Regions from separate parts of the Oceanobacillus longus genome, predicted to be linked through region 2. Evidence: a T-box and tRNA genes for the amino acid it is inferred to sense, from the RefSeq annotation. Region 2 holds a T-box; the other holds one or more tRNA genes.
What was found. The T-box of region 2 lies ahead of trpS (tryptophan--tRNA ligase). A T-box ahead of a tRNA ligase gene usually reads a tRNA of that ligase, here a tRNA-Trp.
Positions count from the first base shown of each region.

Region 1: it has a tRNA-Trp gene. The T-box ahead of trpS (tryptophan--tRNA ligase) is inferred to sense a tRNA for this amino acid. The anticodon was not compared.

Region 1 covers NZ_JBHSAO010000020.1:11,077-14,467, forward strand. The annotation lists gene ACFOUV_RS18440 (BCCT family transporter) at 1-180, shown strand, start outside; gene ACFOUV_RS18445 (hypothetical protein) at 418-711, opposite strand; gene ACFOUV_RS18450 (BCCT family transporter) at 813-1,274, opposite strand; tRNA gene ACFOUV_RS18455 (tRNA-Leu) at 1,672-1,755, opposite strand; tRNA gene ACFOUV_RS18460 (tRNA-Cys) at 1,764-1,837, opposite strand; tRNA gene ACFOUV_RS18465 (tRNA-Gly) at 1,848-1,922, opposite strand; tRNA gene ACFOUV_RS18470 (tRNA-Gln) at 1,926-2,000, opposite strand; tRNA gene ACFOUV_RS18475 (tRNA-His) at 2,015-2,087, opposite strand; tRNA gene ACFOUV_RS18480 (tRNA-Trp) at 2,099-2,169, opposite strand; tRNA gene ACFOUV_RS18485 (tRNA-Tyr) at 2,197-2,281, opposite strand; tRNA gene ACFOUV_RS18490 (tRNA-Phe) at 2,304-2,376, opposite strand; tRNA gene ACFOUV_RS18495 (tRNA-Asp) at 2,419-2,495, opposite strand; tRNA gene ACFOUV_RS18500 (tRNA-Met) at 2,620-2,696, opposite strand; tRNA gene ACFOUV_RS18505 (tRNA-Val) at 2,737-2,812, opposite strand; tRNA gene ACFOUV_RS18510 (tRNA-Glu) at 2,817-2,891, opposite strand; tRNA gene ACFOUV_RS18515 (tRNA-Ser) at 2,908-2,999, opposite strand; tRNA gene ACFOUV_RS18520 (tRNA-Asn) at 3,003-3,077, opposite strand; rRNA gene rrf (5S ribosomal RNA) at 3,202-3,317, opposite strand.
Region 2 covers NZ_JBHSAO010000008.1:224,638-228,028, reverse strand. The annotation lists gene ACFOUV_RS11770 (YjbA family protein) at 1-224, shown strand, start outside; gene trpS (tryptophan--tRNA ligase) at 444-1,433, opposite strand; T-box leader at 1,489-1,662, opposite strand; gene ACFOUV_RS11760 (DMT family transporter) at 1,757-2,635, opposite strand; gene ACFOUV_RS11755 (MFS transporter) at 2,979-3,391, shown strand, end outside.

The sequences.
Region 1 (3,391 bases), on a different contig from region 2:
CAATCTGCAGCGATTATATCAGCATTGCCATTCAGTGTGGTGGTCATATTGATGGCGATCGCATTTTACAAAGATGCTAATCAGGAAAGAAAGTCGTTAGGTTTAACACTTACTCCAAATAAAAAAGCAATGAAAGAATATATTGATAAAACAAAGAAGGAAGAAGATAAAAGGAGCTAATACACGAGGATTTACAATGAGTCGTATCTGTTTATGATACGGCTCATTAATCATTTATAAGGAGTCAGACGCCAGCTTCATCAGAAAAAGTAGTGGAACCCCTAGATTATTTGCACTAATAATTGCGGTGAATAAATGTGCGACAGCAACAAAGGGTGCATCAAATTTCATGTACTCCGGAAAAAAGTGAGACGTACATCGAATGAAACGATGCACGTCTATTCCGTTCATAACTGCTTAATAACCATAATAATGTGGGTAGTACGGATATGGAGGGTATGAAGGGTATGGTGGATAGGCTGCATATACTGGATAAGGTGGATAATAACCATAATTCGGACTGAAAACTGCACCTGCCAAAAGGCCACCTGCCAGCGCACCTACAAATGGTACGAGAAAAGGACCAACAAATCGCTCTTCCCCGTGAATATCTTGGCTTTCCACTCTATAATACGGTTGCTGTAAATAGCCTTCATGTAAATCATTCATATGCTCCGGAGATTCCATATTTTCTTTCCATTCTTTATTCATCTATTTCCCTCATTTCTAAATACATATCTACTCCATTAGCCTATGCATCATGTACCAATAATTATTGGGCTATTGTACTGATTCCGATTAATTTTAAACCCTTACTTTTTTTGTTTTCCATTAACTTTTTCCAATCTCAGTGACTTTAAAAGAGAACAAACCATAAGCAGCAATATAATAGAAAATGGAAACGCAGCAATAATCATCACATTTTGTACTGCTTGCAGTCCTCCGCTATATAACAAATTAATAGCAGTTAATGAAAGAACGATACCCCAAACGAATTTAAACCGTTTTGCAGGATTTAAAGATCCATTAGTGGAATGCATACTCAAAACAAATGTCGCTGAATCAGCAGAAGTTATAAAGAAAACAACAATTAAAATTATCGTTAAAATCGAAGCAATTATACTAAACGGCATTGTACTCAAGATACCAATCAACGTAAACCATAAAAAATTAACTAAAGAAGGAACAAGTAAAACTGCAATAGGGAATTCTCTAAGTGTACGCCCCTCTGAAACTCTCGCAATAAATGTACCTACATATGGTGACCAAGCAATCCACCATACCCAAGACTAGTTACAATACCTGTAACTGTTGCAATCAAGGCAAAAGTATCGATTACCTTACTACTATTGTTCGGAACTCGGTCTTATAGCATTGGCCGAAAATATTTTCTGGATTTGCTTCAAATGCGGATATACTTCTGATTATGCGTACCGATTCAAGGAAGGACAACGTTTCCAACTCGATAAGCTCCGTTGCTATATCGATTACATCGGTGCTAATTTTTTGCTACGTCGATTGCCTATAAAAAAAACACTCGCCCTGAATTAATGAAAGGAAAGCGGAAGTAAGAGTACCTATGCACGGGACTAAATATCGAAGGCTCAACGCAAAATGTACGCAAAAAAGACGGCGCTCTCCAAAGAGAACACCGTCCTATTAATGTTATGATACCGGTGGTCGGGGTCGAACCGACACGTCCGTGAAGACACGGGATTTTGAGTCCCGCGCGTCTGCCAATTCCGCCACACCGGCATGTGATATGGAGGCGGTAACCGGATTTGAACCGGTGATAAAGGTTTTGCAGACCTCTGCCTTACCACTTGGCTATACCGCCAATAATATAATGGAGCGGAAGACGGGATTCGAACCCGCGACCCCCACCTTGGCAAGGTGATGTTCTACCACTGAACTACTTCCGCAAATGGCTGGGCCACCAGGATTCGAACCTGGGGTACACGGGATCAAAACCCGATGCCTTACCGCTTGGCTATGGCCCAAAAATTATTATGAGGGCGACCGATGGGAATCGAACCCACGAATGCCGGAGCCACAATCCGGTGCGTTAACCCCTTCGCCACGACCGCCATAATAAAAGCAGGGGTAGTAGGAATCGAACCCACATTGACGGTTTTGGAGACCGTAGTTCTACCGTTAAACTATACCCCTATATGAAATTTAGTTGAAAATAAAACATGGTGGAGGGGGGCAGATTCGAACTGCCGAACCCTGAGGGAGCGGATTTACAGTCCGCCGCGTTTAGCCACTTCGCTACCCCTCCAAAAATGTTTAAATAAAAAAGGTGGCTCGGGACGGAATCGAACCGCCGACACAAGGATTTTCAGTCCTCTGCTCTACCGACTGAGCTACCAAGCCATGGAATATTATTAAATTATAATACTACTCTCTTAAAAAAAGTGGCGGTCCGGACGGGACTCGAACCCGCGACCTCCTGCGTGACAGGCAGGCATTCTAACCAACTGAACTACCGGACCTTATTTGAAATAAGGAAATTTACTTAACCATTAATAATAATTAATTGGTTGATTGCACTCTTCAAGCACTACTGATTTTCAATTAACAAAGAAGTCTATTCAACGTAGTTAACCTGAAATAATTTGGTTGCGGGGGCAGGATTTGAACCTACGACCTCTGGGTTATGAGCCCAACGAGCTACCAGACTGCTCCACCCCGCGATTTGGGAGATAAATTAATATTTATCTAAATGTTTAAAAATGGTGGAGGATGCAGGGCTCGAACCTGCGACCCCCTGCTTGTAAGGCAGGTGCTCTCCCAGCTGAGCTAATCCTCCATGTTGGTGACCCGTACGGGATTCGAACCCGTGATACCGCCGTGAAAGGGCGGTGTCTTAACCGCTTGACCAACGGGCCATTAAATAATAAGTAGTGGCGGAGAGCGAGGGATTCGAACCCTCGAGGCCGCGTTAGCGGCCTACACGATTTCCAATCGTGCTCCTTCGGCCACTCGGACAGCTCTCCATTTGGCTCCACAGGTAGGATTCGAACCTACGACCGATCGGTTAACAGCCGATTGCTCTACCACTGAGCTACTGTGGAATAATCCAATACCGAAATTCTAAGTTAATAGTTCAAACATTGATTGCTTGTCCTCGGAATCTAGATATTTCGGAGCAGAGCCATTGCTATAATAACTTTAAACGTTATACAGTAATGGATTGTTGCCTGGCGGCGTTCTACTCTTGCAGGGGCAATGCCCCAACTACCATCGACGCTGAAGAGCTTAACTTCTGTGTTCGAGATGGGAACAGGTGTGACCTCTTCGCTATTGCTACCAGACATTCCTTGAAAAACAAGGACAAGTTACATTATATGCATTTTCAAACTAAAATGCAAGTCTTTTTTAACTTATA
Region 2 (3,391 bases):
AAGAATTGCGTTACTGGCTGACTGAATGGGACCCGAAACAGTATCCAGCAATCCGTTACATGGATGAAAATCGGGTATGGGAAACATTGTATAATGGCGTGAAAGAAGGCTGGAGTCCGTCACATGAGGAGCTATGTGCAAAACTCATACGTGGCCAGCAATTCCTGGAAAAAATGTGGGAAGCGGAATTAGGACCGGAGCCCAATACTTCGAATCAGAAATAGCCAGGCAACATTTTATTTCAATAATTGTGCTTGAGATACTGTGGTTTTGGTGGAGAGTGCTGAAGTTCACAAGAAAGATGCTGAAATTCACAGGAAAAGTGCCGAAGTTCACACCAAAAAAGCTGAAGTTCACAAACAAAATGCTGAAGTTCACATGTCCAAGCAAATTCCACAACAAAAAAGTTGCCCGGGCTCTATGCCTGGGCAACTTTTTTACGATTATTTTTTTACTCTTCCAAGTCCCATTGCTTTTTTTGCCTTCGCAACAGTTTTATTCGCTGTAAAGGATGCTTTCTCTGCACCTTGATCTAAAATATCATCCAATTTTACGGAGTTAATTAATTCAGCGTACCTGTCTTGAATTGGTTTCAACGTTTCAATTACAGCATTTGCTACGCCTTGTTTAAAATCGCCGTAACCTTTCCCTTCATATTTAGCTTCCAAGGATTTTATCGACTCCCCGGTGCAGCTAGAATAAATGGTAAGCAGGTTGGAAACACCAGGCTTATTTTCTTTATCATATTTAACAATTCCTTCTGAATCAGTAACTGCGCTTTTGATTTTTTTCTCAATTTTCTTTGGTTCGTCAAGCATGGAAATAAAGCCTTTTTCATTTTCATCGGATTTACTCATCTTCTTCATAGGTTCCTGTAAAGACATGATACGCGCTCCAACTTTTGGAATACGAATATCGGGAATGGTAAAAATATCATTAAAACGGTTATTAAAGCGCCCGGCCAAATCTCTTGTCAGCTCAAGATGTTGTTTTTGATCATCACCAACAGGTACGATATTTGTATTATAAAGTAGGATATCTGCAGCCATGAGAGACGGATAGGTTAATAATGCAGAGGAAATAGCTTCTTTCCCTGCAGATTTATCCTTATACTGTGTCATACGTTCCAATTCACCGATATAGCTGATTGATTGCAACATCCACCCCAGTTGGGTATGTGCAGGTACTTCAGATTGTACAAAAAGCGTTGAGGTTTCAGGATCGATTCCTGAAGCAATATATAATGCTGCAAGGGAACGAATATTACTTCTCAATTTCAATCGTTCCTGTGGTACGGTAATTGCATGTTCATCCACAATACAGAAATAACAGTCATTATCGTTTTGTAATTCCACAAACTGCTGGATTGCTCCAAGGTAATTACCAAGTGTTAAAGTTCCGCTCGGCTGAATTCCTGAGAAAATTGTTTCCATTTTTTATCACTCCATTTTTATTTCTACATTAAAAAAAGCCCACTCTTCTCCCATCGCAAGGGACGAATGAACCGCGGTGCCACCCTAATTATCTTACATAAAATGTAAGATCACTTTATAAATAAGCTCGAAAGTCCAATTCCAATTTACCTTGATGCTTGTTTTCACCAACCACAAGCTCTCTTAAAATCAGTGGGTAATTGTACTCTATCTTTATCATCGCTATAAATATGAATTTAATTTATTATATACAAACTTTAAATCATAAAGCAAGGAATTTCAGTTGCAAGTTTGGATTAAACACGGTTTCTTTTCACCAGCTTTTATTCGAGTGAATGGTTCTTACGTTGGTAAGTGGATAGAATAACGCCTCCCACAATAAAAAAGGACCCGACTATCTCTACACCTGTAATCGGCTTGTACAATAAGATCAATCCCATAATCATTGCAACAAAAGGTTCTAAATTAGATAATATCGATGCATTCGAAGCGTTGACATACCGAATATTCTTATTCCAAATAAGTGTAGCTATACCGTGTACAACAATTGCCGTTGTAATTAGAAAAACCCAATCAGGAATATCCATACTTATCCGTAAAGGATTATCTAATATAAAAACAAAGGGGACTGAAACAATAAACCCTACAATATTCGAATATAAGGTAATAGTAAGTGGATCAACTCTTTGGGAGAGCACTTTTGTCATAATAATCATGATAGCGAAAGTTACCATCGTTACAACAATCCAGAGAAGACCCTTGTCCATGTCTAAAGAAGATAAACTCCCTTTAGCTACTACAAAATAAATACCTAGTATCGCTATAAAAGACCCTAAAACCATGCGAATCGATAATCTCTCTTTTAAGAAAAGGGCCGCTAAGAATCCGGTTAAAATGGGAGTTGTTGCTAGAATTAATGCAGATGTTGTTGGATCTGCTGTTTGTAGTCCTACAAAAAAAGACCATTGATTTATAAATACACCAATAACCCCCAGAATGGAAATAGCAAGTAAATCGGTTTTATTTAACCGTTTAAAATGTTTTTTATAAGTTGATAATCCAAGTAAAAATAACACAATAAAGAAAAGTCTCAGTGATGTTAATAGACTTGGGGAGAAATATTGAACTAAAATCTTTCCAAATACAAAATTACTACCCCATACGATTACACAAAAAGTTAACCAAGCATAAGATTTAAGCATCTATTTATACGCTCCTATAGAAAAATCACAACTTTATAATTATAAGCGTTAACTCAAGTTCCGTATACCTTTTCGCAAATTTAAATTTATTCTACATAAGTGCCACTTTTACCTCGTTAAGTTTTAACATCAATAAAATGAGACGATTAAAAATCCTCTTGCTCAACCATTCTTATTTTCACTCCTTCACACTATTTTTAAAGTTCACCAAACGGATTAAAAAAATTAAATTTAGTTATAGGGATTTTTAATAATTTTTTAAAACATGTGCACTTTAGTAATATGTACTTGAATTTTTTTTAAATTACGTAACGTCGAATTAGGAACTTAGGAGGATTATGGTATGGAAGCAACAAACTATAAAGGTACGGATAAAATGATTTTTGGTATTGTATTTGGTGTTATTACATTTTGGTTATTTGCCCAAGCAATGGTAAATATTGTTCCAGCAGTTCAAGCGGATTTGGGTGTTGAATTAGGAACTTTGAATATTGCAATTAGCTTAACTTCCCTGTTTTCGGGTATGTTTATTGTGGTTGCAGGTGGGATGGCAGACAGGATAGGAAGGAAGAAAATCACCTATGTTGGTTTAGTGTTGAGTGTGATTGGTTCCTTGTTACTAGTGCTGGCACAAGGATCTGTATTATTAATTATTGGACGGGTATTGCAAGGTTTATCTGCTGCATGTATTATGCCCGCTACGATTGCGTTAATGAAAGCTTATTTTGAAGGCCCAGAAAGACAGCGGGCAATTAG